One region of the Streptomyces sp. NPDC005791 genome, then DNA from elsewhere that is predicted to be linked to it. Evidence: riboswitches for the same ligand, from Rfam matches in the RefSeq annotation. Region 1 holds a riboswitch; each other region holds the start of a gene.
What was found. A riboswitch is a leader RNA that binds a small molecule or an ion and turns the genes downstream of it on or off. The one in region 1 is predicted to bind thiamine pyrophosphate.
Positions count from the first base shown of each region.

Region 2: another riboswitch for thiamine pyrophosphate. It lies ahead of thiO (glycine oxidase ThiO); the one in region 1 lies ahead of ACFYSH_RS04735 (thiamine ABC transporter substrate-binding protein).
Region 3: another riboswitch for thiamine pyrophosphate. It lies ahead of thiC (phosphomethylpyrimidine synthase ThiC); the one in region 1 lies ahead of ACFYSH_RS04735 (thiamine ABC transporter substrate-binding protein).

Region 1 covers NZ_JBIAIP010000002.1:99,680-106,811, forward strand. Annotated here, with positions in the region: gene ACFYSH_RS04715 (hypothetical protein) at 1-613, shown strand, start outside; gene ACFYSH_RS04720 (Rossmann fold nucleotide-binding protein) at 648-1,766, shown strand; gene ACFYSH_RS04725 (ABC transporter ATP-binding protein) at 1,790-2,812, opposite strand; gene ACFYSH_RS04730 (iron ABC transporter permease) at 2,815-4,428, opposite strand; gene ACFYSH_RS04735 (thiamine ABC transporter substrate-binding protein) at 4,473-5,567, opposite strand; TPP riboswitch at 5,639-5,755, opposite strand; gene rlmN (23S rRNA (adenine(2503)-C(2))-methyltransferase RlmN) at 5,833-6,939, opposite strand; gene ACFYSH_RS04745 (phosphatidate cytidylyltransferase) at 7,043-7,132, opposite strand, start outside.
Region 2 covers NZ_JBIAIP010000010.1:250,287-257,418, forward strand. Annotated here, with positions in the region: gene ACFYSH_RS21335 (NAD(P)/FAD-dependent oxidoreductase) at 1-1,144, opposite strand, end outside; gene ACFYSH_RS21340 (hypothetical protein) at 1,173-1,514, opposite strand; TPP riboswitch at 1,566-1,678, shown strand; gene thiO (glycine oxidase ThiO) at 1,676-2,869, shown strand; gene thiS (sulfur carrier protein ThiS) at 2,866-3,090, shown strand; gene ACFYSH_RS21355 (thiazole synthase) at 3,093-3,887, shown strand; gene pknB (Stk1 family PASTA domain-containing Ser/Thr kinase) at 4,015-5,931, shown strand; gene ACFYSH_RS21365 (deoxyribonuclease IV) at 5,954-6,811, shown strand; gene ACFYSH_RS21370 (sulfite oxidase-like oxidoreductase) at 6,830-7,132, opposite strand, start outside.
Region 3 covers NZ_JBIAIP010000004.1:226,587-233,718, forward strand. Annotated here, with positions in the region: gene ACFYSH_RS10575 (metallophosphoesterase) at 1-1,008, shown strand, start outside; gene ACFYSH_RS10580 (hypothetical protein) at 1,187-2,011, shown strand; gene thiC (phosphomethylpyrimidine synthase ThiC) at 2,102-3,886, opposite strand; TPP riboswitch at 3,879-4,012, opposite strand; gene ACFYSH_RS10590 (YibE/F family protein) at 4,084-5,439, shown strand; gene ACFYSH_RS10595 (SsgA family sporulation/cell division regulator) at 5,521-5,958, opposite strand; gene ACFYSH_RS10600 (IclR family transcriptional regulator) at 6,060-6,827, opposite strand; gene ACFYSH_RS10605 (DUF5326 family protein) at 7,105-7,132, opposite strand, start outside.

The DNA of each region.
Region 1 (7,132 bases):
GCCCGCCTCGGCTCCGACGGGGCTGCCCTGGGGCGTGGCCCTCACGGCGGTCGGACTCGCGGTCGAGGCGTACGCGAGCCGCGGCACGGCGGGCAACCCCTTCCCGCTGCCGGGCCGGCTGGACTCCACCCCGGCCGCCGTGCTCGCGGGCTGGACCCTCACCGCGACCGGCCTGGCGACGGCCGGCCCGGGCCTCACCCATCTGTGCGGACGGCTGCTCCAGGCGGTGCGGCCCGGTGCCGTACGGCTGCTGGCGGGCAGGGTTCTGATGGACGAGGCGACCCGTATCGGCCGCCCGCTGGGAATCGTCTGCGCGGTGCTGTCCGGGGTGATCGCGGCATCCGTCCTGCACACCGACGGAGCTCGTCCCTTCGGACCGCTCACCGCACTCGGCGCCGTACTCGTCCTCGGCTGCACCACGGCGACCCTGCTGACCACCGCACTGGAGGCCAGGCAGGCCCGTGCCCGTACGGCCAGGACCCTGCTGCGGCTCGGTGCCCCGGCCTCCGCGCTCCGGTCCGCCGCAGCCCTGCGGGCGCTGGTGCTGCTGCTCGTCCTCGGACCACTGACCTGGGCGATCGCGGAGCTGGCGGCACTGCCTCTGACGGGGTGACACCTGCCGCCGGGGCGGTCCGTAGCATGGCGGCGTGGACACCACGGACGAGTACACGTACGCGCCAGGCGTCGAGATCGAGACGCTCACGGCATTCGACCAGGCAGTCGCGGCCGGGACGCTCGCCGGTCACCGCGTCCAGGCCGTCGACCTGACGGACCGGAGCGACGCACTGCTCACGACCGGAACCCAGGGCGCCGTCTTCCTCGGCTGCCGCATGGCGCCCCGCGCCGAGGCGAAGATACGCGCGGACGGGGCGTTCGTCTTCCCGCCGGTACCCGGCCTCCCCTTCGACCCGTACCGGGGACTGCTGTACACCCCCGACGCCCTCTACGAGGGTCTGGTGGAGGGCGGTTACGGGGCGACGCCCGACGCGCGGGCGTACGACTGGTTCCAGCTGACCAAGGCGAACGGTGACGTCTTCGCCTCGATGCTGCGGGCCCTCCACGACGACGCCGTCTCCGACGCCCTGGACGAACACCTCGTCGGGGCCCGTGTGGTGGGCGTGATGGGCGGCCACGCGATGGCCCGCGGGTCCGAGGAGTACCGCGGCGCGGCCGTGCTCGGCAGGGAACTGGCCCGCAGCGGTCTGACCGTGGCGACGGGCGGTGGCCCGGGTGCCATGGAGGCGGCCAACCTCGGTGCCTACGCGGCTCCGCACTCCGACGCGATGCTGGTCAAGGCCTGCGAGCTCCTGGCGGCGGAACCGTCGTTCAGCCCGTCGATCACCGCATGGGTGAGGGCCGCCTTCTCCGTACGGGAACGCTGGCCGGACGGCGGTTCCTCGGTCGCGATCCCCACGTGGTTCTACGGCCACGAGCCGCCCAACGCCTTCGCCGACCACATCGCCAAGTACTTCGCGAACGCGGTGCGCGAGGACGGGCTGCTGGCCCGCTCGACCGCCGGTGTGATCTTCCTGCCCGGTGCCGCCGGGACCGTGCAGGAGATCTTCGACAACGCGACGCCGAACTACTACGAGTCGCGTTCCGCGCCCACGCCGATGGTCCTGGTCGACCGTGCGCACTGGACGCGGAAGCTGCCCGCCTGGCCACTGCTGGAAGCGCTCGCGGCAGGCAGGTCGATGGAGTCCCGTATCGCGCTCGTCGACACGGTGGAGGAGGCGGCCGGCGCCCTCGCCCGGCTGACGGGCTGATCCCCGGCCGGACTCCGGAGCACTCAGGCCGGGGGGAGGACCACCGTCTCCGCCGGGTCGAAGGTCACGCCCACCACGGCCCCCTCCTCCGGGGTGTCCCGCAGCGCGCACTCCGCCTCCAGGGCCGGCCCGTCACCGGGGTGCAGGGCGACGGTGACGTGGTGGCCACGGAAGGTGCGTACGCCCACGGTGCAGCGCAGGCCGTCCTCGGTGCGGCCGATCCGGACGCCACCCGGCCGCACGAGCAGTTCGCATTCGCCCTGGGGCGATCCCTCGGACACCGGCACCTTGCCCCAGGCGGTGTCGGCGGCCGTCCCGGTGACCGTGGCGTCCACCAGGTTGTCGAAGCCGAGGAAACGGGCGACGAAAGCCGACGCCGGGTGCTGCCAGACCTGCAGCGGGGTGCCCACCTGGGCGATCCGGCCGTCCCGCATGACCACGACCCGGTCGGCGAGTGCGAAAGCCTCGCCCTGGTCGTGGGTGACGGCGAGGACCGTGGTGCCCAGCCGGCCGAAGAGCGTGCGCAGTTCGACGACGAGCCGTTCGCGCAGGCTGCGGTCCAGCTGGCCCAGGGGCTCGTCGAGCATCAGCAGCTTGGGACGGGGCGCCAGGGCCCGGGCGAGCGCCACGCGCTGCTGTTCGCCGCCGGACAGGGAGGCGACGGCACGCCGGTCCGCCCCGGGCAGGCCGACCAGGTCCAGGAGCGCACCGGCCCTGCGGTCGCGTTCGGCGCGGGGGACGCCGTGCATCCGCAGTCCGAAGGCGACGTTGGCGCCGACATCCCGGTGCGGGAACAGCTGGTGGTCCTGGAACATCAGGCCGAGCCCGCGGCGGTGGACGGGCAGCGGTGCCTGGTCGACGCCGTCGAGGAACACCCGTCCGCCGTCCAGGGGCTGCAGCCCGGCCACGGCCCGCAGAAGCGTCGACTTGCCGCTGCCGCTCGGCCCCAGCACACAGACGACCTCGTGGTCCTCGACCTCCAGGTCCACCGCGTCGAGCGCGGTCCGCTTCCCGAAGCGGACCGTGGCGGACTCCACTGCCAGCATCTCTAGAACTCCCCGGATCGGTCGGTGCGGATACGTTCGAGCAGGAGCAGCGACACCGCGCAGACCAGCATCAGAATCGTGCTGAGGGCCATCGCCTGGCCGTAGTTGAGCTCTCCCGAACGCCCCAGCAGCCTGGCCACGGCGACCGGCAGGGTGGGGTTGTCGGGGCGTGCGATGAACACGGTCGCGCCGAACTCACCGAGCGACACGGCGAAGGCGAAGCCGGCTGCCACCAGCACTGCCCGCCGTACCAGCGGGAGGTCCACCTCGCGCCAGGCCCGCAGCGGCGAGGCACCGAGCACCGCGGCGGCCTCCCGCAGCCGTTCGTCCACGGCACGCAGGACGGGCAGCATGGTCCGTACGACGAAGGGGACGCCCACCAGCGCCTGGGCGAGCGGGACCAGGATCCAGGACGTGCGCAGGTCGAGCGGCGGCTTGTCGAGCGTGATGAGGAAACCGAAGCCGACGGTGACCGCCGACACCCCGAGCGGCAGCATCAGCAGGGCGTCGAAGCCCCGCACCAGTCTGCCTGCCCTCCGGGTCAGCGCGGCGGCCGCGAGGCCGCCGATCACGAGGGCGAGGAGCGTCGCGACCAGGGCGTAGCGCAGCGAGTTACCGATGGCGTCGAGCGGCGGGACCAGGAAGGTGGAGCCGTTGGCGTCGGCGGACCGGAGTGCCCGGTAGAAGTCGAAACCGTAGCCGCCGGACGTGTCCAGGGAGCGTTCCACCAGCACGCCGAGCGGCAGCAGGACCAGAAGCAGCACGGTCAGCAGTACGCCGGCGAGCAGCGCCCGCTGGCCGGCTCCGCGGGGCGGCCGGGAGGTCTGCGCCGGGTCGACGAGCTTCAGCGCCGTCTCCCGGCGCCGTACGGTCCAGGCGTGTACGGCGAGGATCGCGCCGACCGCGGCGAACTGCACCAGGGTCAGCACCGCGGCCGTCGGCAGGTCGAGCAGCTGGGCGGTCTGCCGGTAGATCTCCACCTCCAGCGTGGAGTAGGCCGGACCGCCGAGGATCTGGACGACACCGAACGAGGTGAAGGTGAAGAGGAAGACCATCAGAGCCGCGGCGGCCACGGCCGGTCCCAGCGCGGGCAGGGTCACGCGCCGCCAGGTGGCGACACGGCCGGCCCCGAGCACCCGGGCGGCCTCTTCCTGGCGGGGGTCGAGCTGTGACCACAGGCCGCCGACGGTCCGTACGACGACCGCGTAGTTGAAGAAGACGTGGGCGAGCAGGATCGCCCACACGGTCGTGTCGAGACGGACTCCCCAGAGCTCGTCGAGGAACCCGCCGCGCCCCAGCAGTGCCAGGAACGCTGTGCCCACCACGACGGTCGGCAGGACGAACGGCACGGTCACCACGGCGCGCAGCAGTTGCTTGCCGGGGAAGTCGAAGCGGGCGAAGACGTAGGCACCGGGCAGCGCGATCAGCAGGGTGAGCACGGTCGAGGCGAGGGCCTGCCAGGTCGTGAACCAGAGGACATCGAGGATGTCCGGCCGGCTCAGCACCGCCCCGATCCTGCCGAACTGCCAGTCGCCGTCCGGCTTCAGCCCCCGGCCGACGATCGCGACGACCGGGTAGGCGAAGAACAGGGCGAAGAACAGGACGGGCACGGCCATGAGGCCGAGCCGCACCGCGTTCCCCCGCCAGGCGGGCCGCGCGACTACTTCACGACGAGCGAGGACCATGACTGGACCCACTGCTCACGGTTCTTGGCGATCTTCTCCGGGGCCACGGTCGCCGGCTCGTCGACGGTCGCACCGAACTTCGTGAAGAGTTCCGGGAGCTTCGCGTCCTTCACCACCGGGTTCACGAACATGTTCAGCGGCATGTCCTCCTGGAACTGCTTGCTGATCAGGAAGTCCAGCAGCGCCTTGCCGCCCGCCTCGTTCTTCGCGCCGTCCAGCAGGCCGGCGAACTCGATCTGGCGGAAGCAGGTGCCGGTGGCGACACCGGTCGGGGCCTCGGCGGGCTGTGGATCGGCGTACAGCACCTCGACGGGCGGGCTGGAGGCGTACGAGACGACGAGCGGACGGTCGGCCTCGGCCTTCTTGCCGCCTGCGGAGCCGGAGAACTCCTCGTTGTACGCCTGCTCCCAGCCGTCGACGACCTTGACGCCGTTGCTCTTCAGCTTCTTCCAGTAGTCCTGGTAGCCGGTCTCGCCGTAGGTGGCGACGGTGCCGAGCAGGAAGCCGAGGCCGGGCGAGGAGGTCGCGGCGTTCTCGGTGACGAGGAGGTTCCTGTACGCGGGCTTCAGCAGGTCGTCGAAGGACGTCGGCGGGTCGAGCTTCTTGTCGGCGAAGTACTTCTTGTCGTAGTTGACGCAGATGTCACCGGTGTCGACGGGCGTCACCCGGTGCTCGTCCGCGTCGAGCCGGGTGTCGGCCGCGACACGGTCCAGGCCCTTCGCCTCGTACGGCCTGAACAGACCGTTGTCCAGGGCCCGGGAGAGGAGCGTGTTGTCGGCGCCGAAGAACACGTCACCACGGGGTGAGCCCTTGGTCAGGATCTCCTGGTTGAGCGCGGCTCCGGCATCACCGCTCTTGAGCACCTTGACCGTGTAGCCGGTCTCCTTCGTGAACGCCTTCAGGACGGCGTCCGAGGCGTTGAACGAGTCGTGACTGACCAGGGTGACGGTCTTGGAACCGGCTCCCTCGCCACCGGAGGCCTTGTCGTCGGAGCCGCCGCAGCCCGCGAGCGCGGTGACACCGAGCGCGGCGGCAAGCGCCGTCGCCGCGTACTTCGTGGTGGTGTTCATGTGATTCCTCCTGGAGGTGACCAGGAAGAGACGCGGCCCTGCCCGCTCGGTGAGCGGGCAGGGCGCAACAGCTTGAGTAAGGTCCGAACTTCCTACCCGGAATGACCCGGGCGAGGTTCAGAGGGTCTGCGGCCGACCTGTCCTCGGTGCCGCACTCTCAGCGCTGTGGCGCTCCCCTGTCGGAATATGAAGTTGATTTCGGGCCAGGCTACACCGGCCGGATCACGCCGTACCGGCCGGATCGTGCCCCGCCCTGGGTGCCGCCTCAGCGCTCGGAGGCCGCCAGCTGCCCGCAGGCACCGTCGATCTCCTGGCCGCGGGTGTCCCGGACGGTCACCGGGACACCGTGGGCCGCGATCGCCTCGACGAACGCCTTCTCGTCCTCGGGCCGTGAGGCGGTCCACTTCGAGCCCGGGGTCGGATTCAGCGGGATGAGATTGACGTGTACCCGCTTGCCCTTGAGCAGCCGGCCCAGCAGGTCGCCCCGCCACGCCTGGTCGTTGATGTCGCGGATCAGCGCGTACTCGATGGAGATGCGGCGGCCCGACTTCTCCGCGTACTCCCACGCGGCGTCCAGGACCTCGCGGACCTTCCAGCGGGTGTTCACGGGCACGAGGGTGTCGCGCAGCTCGTCGTCAGGGGCGTGCAGTGAGACCGCGAGCCGGCACTTGAAGCCCTCGTCGGCGAAGCGCAGCATGGCCGGCACCAGGCCCACCGTGGACACGGTGATCCCGCGCTGCGAGAGACCGAGGCCGTCCGGCTCGGGGTCCGTCAGCCGCCGGATCGCCCCGACGACGCGCTTGTAGTTGGCGAGCGGCTCGCCCATGCCCATGAAGACGATGTTGGACAGCCGTGCCGGCCCGCCCGGGACCTCGCCGTCACGAAGCGCGCGCATGCCGTCCACGATCTGGTGCACGATCTCGGCGGTCGACAGGTTGCGGTCGAGTCCCGCCTGCCCGGTGGCGCAGAACGGGCAGTTCATCCCGCAGCCGGCCTGCGACGAGATACACATGGTCACCCGGTCCGGGTACCGCATGAGGACGGATTCCACGAGGGTGCCGTCGTGCAGCTTCCAGAGCGTCTTACGGGTGGTGTCGTCGTCACAGCTGATGTGGCGCACGACCGACATGAGGTCGGGGAACATCGCCTCGGCGAGCTTGTCCCGCGACGCGGCCGGGATGTTGGTCCACTCCGCCGGGTCGTGCGCGTACCGCGTGAAGTAGTGCTGCGACAGCTGCTTGGCACGGAAGGGCTTCTCGCCGGTCGCGGCGACTGCTTCCTTGCGCTCGTCGGGGGTGAGGTCGGCGAGGTGCCGCGGCGGCCGCTTGGCTCCACGGGGCGCGACAAAAGTGAGTTCTCCGGGCTTAGGCATGGTTCATCCAGTGTCGCAGACATACGAGTAAGGGCCCGCCGCCCTGTGGACGACGGACCCCTACGCGCAAAACCCCAGGTCAGTAAGTGTCTACGAGGCCTGATCAGCCGGAGCCGACGAACAGCACCAGCAGCAGCCACACGACCGGCGCGCTCGGCAGGAGCGAGTCGAGCCGGTCCATGATGCCGCCGTG
Region 2 (7,132 bases), on a different contig from region 1:
GCGCCATGTCGCGCACCCTGCCGACGGCCAGCAACGCGACCAGGACGCCTTCCCGCAGCCAGCAGACGGTCCAGGACGCCTCCGCGGGGTCACCCCGCCACAGCAGCGTGTCGGCATGGGCGTGATGGCCGGCGTACTGCACGAAGCGGCCGAACTGCTCGGACCAGAAGTAGGGCACCGGGTCGTACGTCCCGCTCACGCCCTGGGCGAGGGCCGCGGCGACCGTCCAGGGCCCCTGGAGGGCGTTGTCCCAGTGGTGGACCAGCAGGCGCTCCCCGTAGCGGGCGGAGGGGAAGGAGGCGCAGTCGCCCACCGCGTGGACATCGGGCAGCGACGTGCGCAGGGAGCTGTCCGCGGTGACCGAGCCGTCCGGGCCGAGCGCGATGCCCGAGCCCGTGAGCCACGTGGTGGCGGGCCGGGCCCCGATGCCCACGACCACCGCTCCAGCGGGTATCACCCGACCGTCCGCCAGGTGGACGGCGCCTTCGTCGACGCGCGCGACGCGTGCACCGGTGAGGAGTTCGGCTCCGCTCTCGGCGTACCAGCGGGTCATCGGAGCGGCGACCTCGGCGGGCAGCGTGCCCGCGAGGGGACGGTCCGCGGCCTCCACGACGGTGACCGCGCAGCCGGCCGCGCGGGCCGCGGTGGCGAACTCGGCACCGATCCAGCCCGCTCCGACCACGACCACGTCGTGCTGCCGCTCCAGGACGGGCCGAAGCCGTGCGGCATCGTCGAGCGTACGCAGCAGGTGGACGCCGGGCACGCTCTCGGAACCCGGCAGCCCGACCGGTTCCGCGCCGGTGGCGAGGACCAGGGCGTCGTACGCGACGGGCCCTTCGGCGGTGTCCAGCTCGTGCGCCTCGGCACGCAGGCCGGTGACGTCGAGGCCCAGGCGCAGCGTGATGTCCAGTTCCTCGAAGTCGATGTCGAAGGCGGAGTCCTCGGCCTTGCCGAGCAGGACCGCCTTGGACAGCGGCGGCCTGTCGTACGGCTGGTGCGGCTCGGCCCCGATGAGCGTGATCGGACCCGTGAAGCCCCGTTGGCGCAGGGCCACGGCTGTCTGCACACCGGCCATGCCGGCGCCCACGATCACGACTCCGTACGGCCGCTGTTCCGCTGCGGGGACCTGCGTCTGTTCGCTCACCCGTCCACCCTAGTCATCTGACCGCCCGTCAGCCGGCGAGCTCTTCCACCACACTCGTCCCGCTGCCCTTCCGGGACTCCCACTCCCACCGCTCGTCCAGCCGGACCCGGCCGTCGGGAAGGTCCGTGACGGTCGAGACGCAGTGCCCGGAGGCGGTCGTTCCGTCCTGCTTCAGCTGGACGTACCTGAAGTCCAGCGTGTCGGCGTCCCTGGTGCCGACGAGGTGGCCCCGGGCGATGTCACCGCCCGCGTACTCGGCCCAGATCCGGCCCTCCTGCTCGTGGTAGGTGAACCGGGTCCGGGTGCCGACCTGGCCCGGCGCCTGGTCGGCGACGGGCGAGAGGACGAGTCCGTCGAGTGAACGGGCCACGGGTACTGCTCCCTTACCGGCTGCGGAGAACGGGGTCTAGGCTGGCCACCGTAAAACACTCGCGGGAGTCCGGGCGCACCGGGCTGAGAGGGAGGCTGGCCGGCCTCCGACCGTACGAACCTGATCCGGGTCATGCCGGCGAAGGGAGGGGCTGGACGCCCATGCGTTTCTCCGCAGACAGTTCCGACGTCCTGGTCGTCGGAGGCGGCATCATCGGTCTGGTGACCGCCTGGCGGTCGGCCCAGCAAGGGCTGCGCACCACGCTGGCCGATCCCGCACCAGGTGGCGGGGCGGCCCAGGTCGCGGCCGGGATGCTCGCCGCCGTCACCGAACTCCACTACGGCGAACAGACTCTGCTCGGTCTCACCGTGGACTCCGCCGCGCGCTATCCGGCCTTCGTGGCCGAGCTGGAGGAAGTGAGCGGGCAGGAGACCGGCTTCCGCGCCTGCGGCACCCTGTCCGTCGCGCTGGACTCCGACGACCGGGCGTATCTGCGGGAGCTGCACGCTCTGCAACTGCGTTCGGGGTTGGAATCCGAGTGGCTCAGCGGTCGCGAGTGCCGCCGTCTGGAGCCGATGCTCGCTCCTGGCGTACGCGGCGGTCTACGGGTCGACGGCGACCACCAGGTGGATCCCCGACGGCTGGCCTCGGCACTGGTCACCGCGTGCGAACGGGCGGGGGTCGTCTTCCACCGCACCTGGGTCCGACGGCTCCGCGTCACGGCCGGCCGTGCGACGGGAGCCGTCCTCGCGGACGGCACGGAGCTCGCCGCCGGCCAGGTGGTTCTCGCCGGCGGCAGCCTCAGCGCCCGACTCGAAGGGCTGCCGGAGGCCGTCGTGCCACCGGTACGCCCGGTCAAGGGGCAGGTGGTGCGACTGACCGTGCCGCCCGTGTACGCCCCCTTCCTCAGCAGGACGGTGCGTGCCGTCGTGCGCGGCAGCCAGGTCTATCTGGTGCCGCGCGCCAACGGCGAGCTGGTGATCGGCGCGACCACCGAGGAGCAGGGCTGGGACACCACGGTCACCGCGGGCGGGGTGTACGAACTGCTGCGCGACGCCCATGAGCTGCTCCCCGGCATCACCGAGCTTCCGCTGGCCGAGACCCGGGCCGGTCTGCGGCCCACCACGCCGGACAACGCGCCGCTGCTGGGCCCCACGGCCCTGCCCGGTCTGCATCTCGCCACCGGGCACCATCGCAACGGAGTGCTGCTGACGCCCGTCACCGGCGATGTGATGGCCCAGGTGCTGACCACCGGCGAGCTGCCCGAGGTGGCCCGGCCGTTCTCGCCGGACCGCTTCGGCCCGTCCCGTGAAGCCCCCTCCCCCGCCCCGGCACCCCAGGAGCAGCCCGCATGACAGCGCCCGTACCCACCTCCGTGTCGGTGTCCGTCAACGGGGAGCATCGCCGCGTTCCCGCCGGGACCCCGCTGGACGCCCTGGTCGCGACCCTGACGGCGGCACCCTCCGGCGTCGCCGCCGCGGTCAACGAAGCCGTCGTCCCCCGCGGCCGGTGGTCCGCCACCGCGCTCGCCGAGGGCGACCGGGTCGAGATCCTCACCGCGGTCCAGGGAGGCTGACCATGTCCGACGATCTCTTCACCCTCGGTTCCACGGCGTTCTCGTCACGGTTGATCATGGGGACGGGCGGGGCGCCGAGCCTCGACGTGCTGGAACGCTCCCTGATCGCCTCGGGCACCGAGCTGACCACCGTGGCGATGCGCCGGCTCGACCCGACCGTGCGGGGCTCGGTGCTCTCCGTGCTGGAACGCCTCTCCATCCAGGTCCTGCCGAACACCGCGGGCTGCTTCACCGCCGGCGAGGCCGTGCTGACCGCCCGGCTGGCCCGGGAGGCGCTGGGCACCGACTGGATCAAGCTGGAGGTCGTGGCCGACGAGCGAACCCTGCTGCCCGACCCGATCGAGCTGCTGGACGCCGCCGAGGTCCTGGTCGACGACGGTTTCACCGTCCTGCCGTACACCAATGACGACCCCGTCCTGGCGCGCAAGCTGCAGGACGTGGGATGCGCGGCCGTCATGCCGCTGGGCTCCCCCATCGGCTCCGGGCTCGGCATCCGCAACCCCCACAACTTCCAGCTGATCGCCGAGCAGGCCGCCGTACCGGTGATCCTGGACGCCGGCGCCGGGACCTCGTCCGACGCGGCGCTGGCCATGGAGCTGGGCTGTTCCGCTGTGATGCTCGCCTCGGCGGTGACCCGGGCGCAGGAGCCGGAGCTGATGGCGGCGGCGATGCGGCACGCGGTGGACGGCGGACGCCTGGCGTACCGGGCGGGACGCATCCCCCGCCGCCGTTTCGCCGAGGCGTCCTCGCCGACGGAGGGCCGCGCGATGCTGGATCCGGAGCGCCCGGCCTTCTGAGATCCGGGGCCGGCGACGGCCTCCCGGTCACAGGACGTGCATGTCCCTGTCACGGCTCGGCACCGGAACGGCCCTCCGGGCTCCTCGGCACATCCGTCGTGTCCGTGGCAGCTCGTAGACTCGCTCCGTGGACACGACCCTCCAGGACCCCCTCGTCGGGCAGCTGCTCGACGGCCGCTATCGCATCGATGCGCGCATCGCCGTCGGCGGTATGGCCACGGTCTACCGGGCCATGGACACCCGGCTCGACCGGGTGCTCGCGCTCAAGGTGATGCACCCGGCGCTGGCGGCGGACGCCGCGTTCGTCGAACGCTTCATCCGCGAGGCCAAGTCCGTCGCCCGGCTCGCGCACCCCAATGTGGTGGCCGTCTTCGACCAGGGCGCCCAGGGCGCGTACGTGTACCTCGCGATGGAGTACGTCGCCGGGTGCACCCTGCGCGATGTCCTGCGCGAGCGCGGGGCGCTGCAGCCCCGAGCCGCACTGGACATCCTCGAACCTGTCCTGGCCGCCCTCGGCGCCGCCCACCGCGCGGGCTTCGTCCACCGCGACATGAAGCCGGAGAACGTGCTGATAGGGGACGACGGCCGGGTGAAGGTCGCCGACTTCGGTCTCGTACGCGCGGTCGGTACCGCCACGGACACCACCGGCTCCCTCCTGGGCACGGTCTCGTATCTCGCCCCCGAGCAGATCGAGCAGGGCACGGCCGACACCAGGTCCGACGTGTACGCCTGCGGCGTGGTGCTCTACGAAATGCTGACCGGTGGCAAACCCCACGCCGGGGACACCGCCGCCCAGGTCATCTACCGGCATCTGAACGAGGACGTCCCTGCGCCGTCCGGCGCCGTCCCCGGCCTGGCCGCCGGGCTGGACGGACTGGTGGCCGCCGCGACCGCGCGCGATCCCGACGTCCGTCCGCCCGACGCGGTGGCCCTTCTCGCGAGGTCCCGCGATATACGGGCGGCTCTCACCGAGGAGCAGCTCGACGCGAGGCCTCCGCAGGCCCTCGCGGAGGTCCACGACGCCGCCGAGGACCGGACGAGCGTGATCCCCCGGGTGATTCCGGCCGGCCAGGGCACCGCCCACCACACCAGTCGGCTGGAGATGCCCCCGCCCCAGGAGCCCGTGCGCGGGCGCAACCCCTTCGCCGGCCGCGGCAACCGGCGTGGGTTGCTCGCCGTGCTCGTCGCCGTCCTGCTGGTGCTGGGGGTCGGATCGGGCGTCTGGTACATCAATTCGGGTCAGTTCACCCATGTCCCCTCGCTCCTGGGCCAGACCCAGGGTGCCGCCGAGAAGCGGCTGACGGACGAGGGCCTCGATCTGAAGGGCGTCGAGCGCGCCTACAGCGACACGGTGAAGCGCGGCACGGTGATCAGCAGCGACCCGGGCTCCGGTGAGCGCATCCGGGGCAACGACGCGGTGAAGCTGGTGATCTCGCGCGGCCCGGAGATCGTGAAGGTCCCCGATGTGGAGGGCCTCTCCCTCGGTGACGCCCGGCGCGAGCTGAAGGAGACGGGGCTCGCGCCCGGGATGGTGACCCGGGAGTTCAGCGAGGACATCGCCCGGGGCGAGGTGATCCGTACGGATCCGGACATGGGTACCGAGCGGCGTCCCGACTCCGCGGTCGCCCTCGTCGTCAGCAAGGGCAGCCCGGTCGACGTGCCCGACGTCACGGGTCTCGGCGTCGAGGAGGCCACGGCCGAGCTGGTCGAATCGGGGCTGGAGGCGAAGGTGCTGCCCGAGCGGGTCAACTCACCCGAGGCCCAGGGCGAGGTCGCCCGCCAGACACCCGGCAGCGGTGCGGAGGCGGCCGAAGGCGACACCGTGGAGCTCACCGTCTCCAAGGGCCCGCGCATGCTCCAGGTCCCCGACGTCACGGGCAAGGACGTCGACGCGGCCCGGAGCGCACTGGAGGACGCCGGGTTCGAGGTCGAGGTCGACCGGCCGTTCCTCTCCTTCAGCGACACGATCGGGAGCCAGTCCGTCGAGGGTGGCGAGAAGGCCGCCGAAGGCTCCACGATCACCATCAGGACCAAGGCCCTGTAGACCCCCCGAGGACTGACAGCACATGCGCAACCCGATAGGCGGCCACGTCCCGGTGGCCGGCGGACTCGCCAAGGTCGGTCTCGACTACGCGCGGGAGCTGGCGGCGGAGACCGTGCAGGTCTTCGTCGCCAATCCGCGCGGCTGGGCGACCCCGCCCGGGAACCCGGCCCAGGACGAGATCTTCCGTACGGAGTGTTCGGCCCGGTCCGTCCCGGCATACGTCCATGCCCCGTACCTGATCAACTTCGGGTCGCACACCGAGGCCACGGTCGAGCGGTCGGTCCTGTCACTGCGCCACTCACTGCGCCGGGCCCGGGCGATCGGCGCCCTGGGCGTGGTGGTGCACACCGGCTCGGCGACCGGCGGACGCCCGCGCGCGGAGGCCCTCGCCCAGGTGCGTACGCACATGCTCCCGCTCCTGGACGAGCTGACCCACGACGACGATCCGTTCCTGCTGCTGGAGTCGACTGCCGGGCAGGGCTCCTCGCTCTGCTCGCGTACCTGGGACTTCGGCCCGTACTTCGAGGCCTTGGACTCCCACCCCAAGCTGGGGATCTGCCTGGACACCTGCCACATCTACGCGGCGGGCCACGACCTGAGCGGGCCGACCGGCATGCGGCAGACCCTGGATCTGCTGGTGGGCACCGTGGGCGAGGGACGGCTGAAGCTCATCCACGCCAACGACTCGAAGGATGTGGCGGGCGCCCACAAGGACCGTCACGAGAACATCGGGGCGGGGCACATCGGCGCCGAACCGTTCCGTGAACTGTTCTCGCACCCGGCGACCGAGGGCGTGCCGCTGATCATCGAGACGCCCGGGGGCAAGGAAGGCCACGCGGCGGACGTGGCACGGCTGAAGGAGCTCCGCGGCACCCGCTGACAGCGGACGGGGAAGGCGTCAGAGCTCGGGGCCGTCCCCGGGCTCCTCCTGGTAGGAGTAGCGCTGCTCGCTCCACGGGTCGCCGATGTTGTGGTAACCGCGCTCCTCCCAGAACCCCCGGCGGTCGGCCGTCATGTATTCGATGCCCCGGACCCATTTGGGCCCCTTCCAGGCATACAGATGCGGTACGACCAGTCGTAGTGGAAATCCGTGTTCGGCGGTGAGCAGTTCGCCGTCCTTATGGGTGGCGAACAGCGTGTGGTCCGAAGCGAAGTCGGCGAGCCTGAGATTTGAGCTGAATCCGTATTCGGCCCAGACCAT
Region 3 (7,132 bases), on a different contig from region 1:
GACTTCCGCGTACCGCCGTATGCACAGGTGCCGGTGGACCCGCTCCTGCCGCATCCCGGCAACATCTCGGTGGGCGACGAGCCGCCGGAGGGGTACACCCCCACCGCGCGGGATCTGCCTGTGATCAACCGCGGGGACACCGTTCAGGTGAACACCGTCCCGGAAGCCCGGACCGGTGGCGATTCCGGCCGCGGCCCGCTGTACGTCGTCGGTGACGTCCACGGATACCTGGACGAACTCCTGGGCTCTCTGCGTGAGCAGGGCCTCGTCGACACCGACGGCCGCTGGGCAGCCGGCAACGCCAGGCTCTGGTTCCTCGGCGACTTCACCGACCGAGGTCCTGACGGCATCGGCGTCATCGATCTGGTCATGCGCCTCTCCGCGGAGGCCGCCGCGGCCGGCGGTTACTGCAAGGCGCTCATGGGCAACCACGAACTGCTGCTGCTCGGCGCGAAGAGGTTCGGTGACACCCCGGTGAACTCCGGCGCCGGCACCGCGACCTTCCAGGCCGCCTGGCTGCTCAACGGCGGCCAGAAGACCGACATGGACCGGCTGCAGGACGTCCACCTCCAGTGGATGGCCCGGCTCGACGCCGTCGTCGAGGAGGACGGGCACCTGCTGATGCACTCCGACACGACCGCCTACCTCGATTACGGAACCACCATCGAGGACGTCAACGACACGGTGCACGCCATCCTCACGCGGAACGACGCCGATGAGTGCTGGGACCTCTTCCGGAAGCTCACCAAGCGGTTCGCCTTCCGCGACGAGGGCGGCACGGAAGCCGTCCGTGAACTGATGTCGACGTACGGTGGACGGCGCGTCGTCCACGGCCACAGCCCCATTCCGTACCTGCTCGGCGAGGTCGGACCGGATGAAGGCGAGGACGTGGCCCGGCCGGTGGTGGACGGCCCGCACGTCTACGCGGAAGGTCTGGCCGTCGCCATGGACGGTGGAGTGACCATGGCCGGAAAGCTGTTGGTCGCCCAACTTCCGCTGCGTGACTGACGGTCGTCGGGGAATGCGTCACGGCCCGGCACCGTCGGCGGCTGGGTCTATTTCCGGAAACCCCCTGTCACCCCATGCCGTAGGCGCTCTACCATCGGCGTATCAGTAGCAGGCTCTCCTCCGTTTCCGCCCGGTCGCCCGCCCCTACGGTCGATCAGGCCCTACGGAGCATCGGGGGATGCACATGAAAAGCGCTCCGCACCTGCTGGCCGAGGACCGCCCCGAGTACGAGCGGATCCTGGCCGACGCACTGCGCCATGCTCACGAACGACCGGATCTGGACGGCATCGGCGACCGTCTCAATCCGGAACAGCTCCGTACGATGGCGCTCGACGCCACGCCCCTGATCACGGCGGCGGCGGCCACCGAGTACGACCACTACGTGACGGTCCGCGGTGAGCTGCGCGGGCCGGGCGGCCCGGATGTCCAGGCCTCCGGCCCCGGGTCCGCCGCGGACGACTCCGACCCCACAGGCGCCGGCACACTCGCGGTGATCTCCGCCCTGGCGCCCGTCCTCGCGGGCACGGCCGCCCTCATATTCCTGCTGATCGGCTACTCCCTCCAGGCACTCAGCCCCGCCCCGGCCTTCGCCGGAACCATGGTCACCGCCGGGTGGTTCTTCGCAGCCGTCGCCGCCGCCGCCATCCTCGTCGCCGCCGTGGGCCTCCTCGTCACCGCCCTGCGCAACGGTGCCACCGCGCTGCCCGCCACGGACGAGGAGGAGGAACTGCCGGAGGACGTCGCGCGCGCCAGGGAGGCCTGGCGCCACGCCTTGCTGGAACGCGGCGTCCTGCCCTTCCTCCGGGACGCGCTGGCCGATCCGACCGCGGGCCCCGCCTCGCGGACCCCGCACCGTTCGGCCAACCGGATACCGAAGATCGGTTACAGCAGACCGGACTTCTCCGGGCCGGGGGGAGGCCCCTCGGCCGGCCCGCGCCCGACCTTCACCAGCCCCGACTTCACCAGCCCGGACTTCGGCGGCCCCGAACACCAGCCGGAGTGATCCGAGGGGCACGACAGGGCCCCGAGCCGGAACCCGGCGAGGCCCCGCGCCGGGCGCCACGGCGTGGCGCCCGGACCCGGCGTCCTGACGTCAGTCCACGACAGGCAGATAGACCCTGTTGCCCGCCGCTGCGAACTCCTTGGACTTCTCGGCCATCCCCGCCTCGATCTCGGCCTGTTCGTTCCCGTGCTCCCGACGGATGTCGTGGGAGATCTTCATCGAGCAGAACTTGGGGCCGCACATGGAGCAGAAGTGCGCCGTCTTCGCCGGTTCGGCCGGCAGCGTCTCGTCGTGGAACTCCCGCGCGGTGTCAGGATCGAGCGCCAGATTGAACTGGTCCTCCCAGCGGAATTCGAACCGGGCGTCCGAAAGGGCGTCGTCCCACGCCTGCGCTCCGGGGTGCCCCTTGGCGAGGTCCGCCGCATGAGCGGCGATCTTGTAGGTGATGACACCGGTCTTCACATCGTCACGGTTCGGCAGCCCCAAGTGCTCCTTGGGCGTGACGTAGCAGAGCATCGCGGTCCCCCACCAGGCGATCATCGCCGCACCGATGCCCGAGGTGATGTGGTCGTATGCGGGAGCGACGTCCGTGGTGAGGGGCCCCAGCGTGTAGAAGGGCGCCTCCTCGCAGATCTCCTGCTGCAGATCGATGTTCTCCTTGATCTTGTGCATCGGGACGTGTCCCGGGCCCTCGATCATCGTCTGGACGCCGCACCGCTTGGCGACGGTGTTGAGTTCGCCGAGCGTACGGAGTTCGGCGAACTGCGCCTCGTCGTTGGCGTCCGCGATGGAGCCGGGACGCAGCCCGTCACCGAGTGAGTACGTCACGTCGTAGGACGCGAGGATCTCGCAGAGCTCCTCGAAGTTCTCGTACAGGAACGACTCCTTGTGGTGTGCCAGGCACCAGGCAGCCATGATCGACCCGCCACGCGAGACGATGCCCGTCTTACGACGGGCTGTCAGCGGGACGTAGGGCAGCCGGACGCCCGCGTGCACCGTCATGTAGTCGACGCCCTGCTCCGCCTGCTCGATGACCGTGTCCCTGTAGATCTCCCACGTCAGCTCCTCGGCCCGTCCGTCGACCTTCTCGAGTGCCTGGTAGAGGGGGACGGTGCCGATCGGCACGGGGGAGTTGCGCAGCACCCACTCGCGGGTGGTGTGGATGTTGCGGCCGGTGGAGAGATCCATGACCGTGTCGGCGCCCCACTTGGTGGCCCAGGTCATCTTGTCCACCTCCTCCTCGATGGAGGAGGTGACCGCGGAGTTGCCGATGTTGGCGTTCACCTTCACCAGGAAGCGCTTACCGATGATCATCGGCTCGATCTCCGGGTGGTTCACGTTGGCGGGGAGGACCGCCCGGCCGGCCGCGATCTCCTCGCGCACGACCTCGGGTTCGGTGTTCTCCCGGATCGCGACGTACTCCATCTCCGGGGTGATCTCCCCCCGGCGGGCGTACGCGAGCTGCGTGACGGGCCGGCCGTCACGGCTGCGTCGGGGCTGGCGCGGGCGGCCCGGGAAGACCGCGTCGAGGTTGCGCAGCCCTCCGCGCGGCGAGGTGTGCCTGAGGCCGTCGTCCTCGGGGCGCGCGGGGCGGCCCGCGTACTCCTCGGTGTCCCCGCGGCCGATGATCCAGTTCTCCCGGAGCGGGGCGAGTCCTCGGCGTACGTCGGTTGCGGTGGTGGGATCGGTGTACGGCCCGGAGGTGTCGTACAGCGTCACGTCCTTGCCGTTGGTGAGGTGCACCTGACGGACCGGCACCCGGAGGTCCGGGCGCGAGCCCTGGACGTACCCCTTGTGCCAGCCGATGGACTTCCCGGCCTCGGCGTCCTGCTGGTTCCGCTTCGAGGCAGGCGTGCGTGCGTCCGCTGTGGTCATGAGACCTACTCCCTACGCCGGCATTACCCGGTAACAGGTTCGGCGGTCGGCGCAGCGTTTCCCGTAGGGATATACGGAGGTCAGCGCCCTCTCAGCCCGGTGCTCCGAGCTCCCGCGTGTACAGATGTCCCCCCACGCTAGCCTCCCTTCTGGCGTGCTGGCCAGAGGACCTCCCCTCTTCTTGGGATGATCGCCGGGTGACGTCTCCCGGAAGCGCCCCCGAATCCCCCGGCCCCGCATCAGGCAGCACGCAGAGTCATGCGCACGGCCACTCCCACAGTCACGGTCCTGCCGCGCCCGTGTCCAAGCACTTGCGTAAGGTCATCGCGGCCGTGCTGATCCCCTTCGCGACGGCCGTCCTGGTCGGCCTCGTGGCGTTCTGGCCCGGCGGTGCCCCGGCCCATGAGCGCACGGGTGTCGGCTTCGACCGGCAGACCCAGGACGGCCGGGTGACGAAGGTGGTGTCGGTCGACTGCGCGGACGTCAACGCCTCACAGGTACCGGCGACCGGCGACACCTCCACGGCCTCGGGGCGGGAAGCCGTCAACGAACAGACGGGGGAGTGCAAGAAGGCGACGGTCGAGGTGACGACCGGTGAGGACAAGGGCCGCACCTTCGTGGAGGTGGTCCAGCCCGATGCGCCCCGGCAGCTGCGGGAGGGTCAGGGAGTGGTCGTGGCGTACGCCCCTGACGCACCTCGGGACCTTCAGTACTCGGTGACCGATGTGGACCGCTCGTTCCCGATGGCGCTCCTCGCCGGGATCTTCGCCCTCGCGGTGGTCGTGGTGGGCCGACTGCGCGGGCTGATGGCGCTGATCGCGCTCGCCGTGTCCTTCGCCGTGCTGACCCTGTTCATCCTGCCGGCGATCCTGCAAGGTTCGAATCCGCTGGTCGTCGCGGTGATCGGGGCCAGCGCCATCATGCTGATCGCCCTGTACACCTGTCACGGGCTGACCGCCCGCACCTCGGTGGCGGTCGTCGGCACGCTCACCTCGCTGCTGCTGATCGGGCTGCTGGGATCGCTCTTCATCGGGTGGGCGAGCCTGTCCGGGAACACGGATGACAACACCGGCCTCATCCACGGCCTGTACCCGGACATCGACATGAGTGGCCTGCTGCTGGCCGGTGTGATCATCGGCTCGCTCGGCGTGCTCGACGATGTGACCGTCACCCAGACCTCAGCGGTCTGGGAACTGCACCAGGCCGACCCGACGATGGGCGTACGCGGTCTCTACCGGGCGGGCATCCGGATCGGGCGCGACCACATCGCCTCGGTCGTCAACACGCTCGTACTCGCCTACGCGGGCGCGGCGCTCCCCCTGTTGCTTCTCTTCTCCATCGCCCAGAGCGGCGTGAGCACGGTCGCCACCAGTGAACTGGTCGCGGTGGAGATCGTCCGGACACTCGTCGGATCGATCGGACTGGTCGCCTCGGTCCCGGTGACGACGGTGCTCGCGGCGCTGGTGGTCTCCGCGGACCGCACGGGGCTCGGCGCGGAAGCCGCAGCTCCTGCACCCGCACGGACCGGGAGGGGCCGACGCCGCAAGGCGTGAACCGGGCCACCGGGCACAGGGAACCGGGCCACCGGTGTTCGGTGTCGAGCAGGACCCATCTGTTCAGCAGGACCGATCTGTTCAGCCGGCGTTCTGTTCCTTGGCGAGGATGCGCCCCAGCGCCTCTTCGAGATTGCCGTCGAAGTCACCCAGCGTGTGCTCCTGCCCCAATGGCACCAGCTTGTCCGTCCGGTCGAGAAATGCCACAAGCGGCGCCGTACCGGCCCTGAAGAGCGCACGGTCCGCTCCGACCTGCAGGCGGATGTGCACATCCGACAGCCCTTCGGGCTCGGTCGGGCCGATGTGCACATCGCCGTCGCCGCTGGGGCTGTTGAGACCGTCGAGCAGCAGCTCCCGGCCGAATGCCCAGGTGACGGGGGCGTCACCTGGCAGGTGAAAGGTCATCCGGATCGCGTACGGATCACTGACCTCGTACCGGAGCTCCACCGGAATACGGAAGGAGAGCTCCTCGGAGACGAGGAAGCTCATCATGACCTCTGCTTGAACCGACTCGCGCATCGTTCAACCCCGCAGTAGATGAAACTGGCCAGGAATGATCCACCATGGCCCCATTGACGCCATCGTGGTGCACGCGATAGCAGATCACAAGGAGTGATTTTTCAGATACTGATAGAGAACACGAACGAGCGCAACAGGGCGGTTACTTCGCAGCGTAGTTGTTCGACTGCGGCGAGCAACCGTTCCTCTTGGTGTAGAGGGAGGGAAACAGCCATGGCCGCCACAGCGGAGCCGACAGTGATCGGAATAGCCCCACAGACCGTCCCCATGGCGTACTCCTGCCGCTCGATGACAGGTTCCGTACGCTTCAGCGATCCCAGCCGCTCCAGGAATGCCTGACGGTCCCTCACGGAGTAACGCGTCAGCGGCCGCACGGGGTGCCGGTCCAGGTGGTCCTCGCGCGCACGCTCGTCGAGTTGCCCGAGGAGGCATTGCCCGAGAGCGTGGGCATGCCCCGTCTCACGGAACGGGGCCCACTCGTGCACCGCGGGAGCCTCGGGAGTGTCGGCCACGGCGATCACCTCGATCTCCCCGTCCTTGTACAGGGCGCAGTACACAGGGGCACCGATGACGTCCGCCCAGTGCGCGAGCGAGTCGACGATGACGCCGGGCCGTGGAGTCGCGGGCCCTCCACCCAGTCTCTCGGCCGCCGCCCCGAACAGGAAGACACCGTTCTCCCTGCGCAGATATCCCTCATGGGTCAGGGTCCGCAGCAGGTGGTAGGCGGTGGGGAGGGGAAGCCCCGCCTCCCGGGCCAACTGCTTCGCCGGCGCCCCGTCCCGATGGGCGCCCACAGCCTCCATAAGCCTCAGCGCCCGCTGAACCGAACCGATCAACGTCGGGACAGCGGTACTCGATGCCGTGGTCACAGGTCACCCCCAGCCATGGTGACGGGCTCTCAGCCCTCCCGCGGGGGCCGCCCCCGCGGGCACGCCGCGAGCCTGGGGTCCGGAGACCGGATGGTCGCACGAACCACTGGGCAGGATGGTGGCGGACCGTCATTTCCCAGCCGGCGGCAGCGGTACGTCACTGTATCCGTACGTTCCGTCACGGGTGAGGTTTCGTCGTGGACTTAGCTCAGCTGGGCTAATCACCGGATCCGTGGCCTTCGCGCGTACCCCCGCCGCGCCCGCGCGCCCGGGTGCCTTACCAGTCCCTGCGCTCGGAAGAGGAC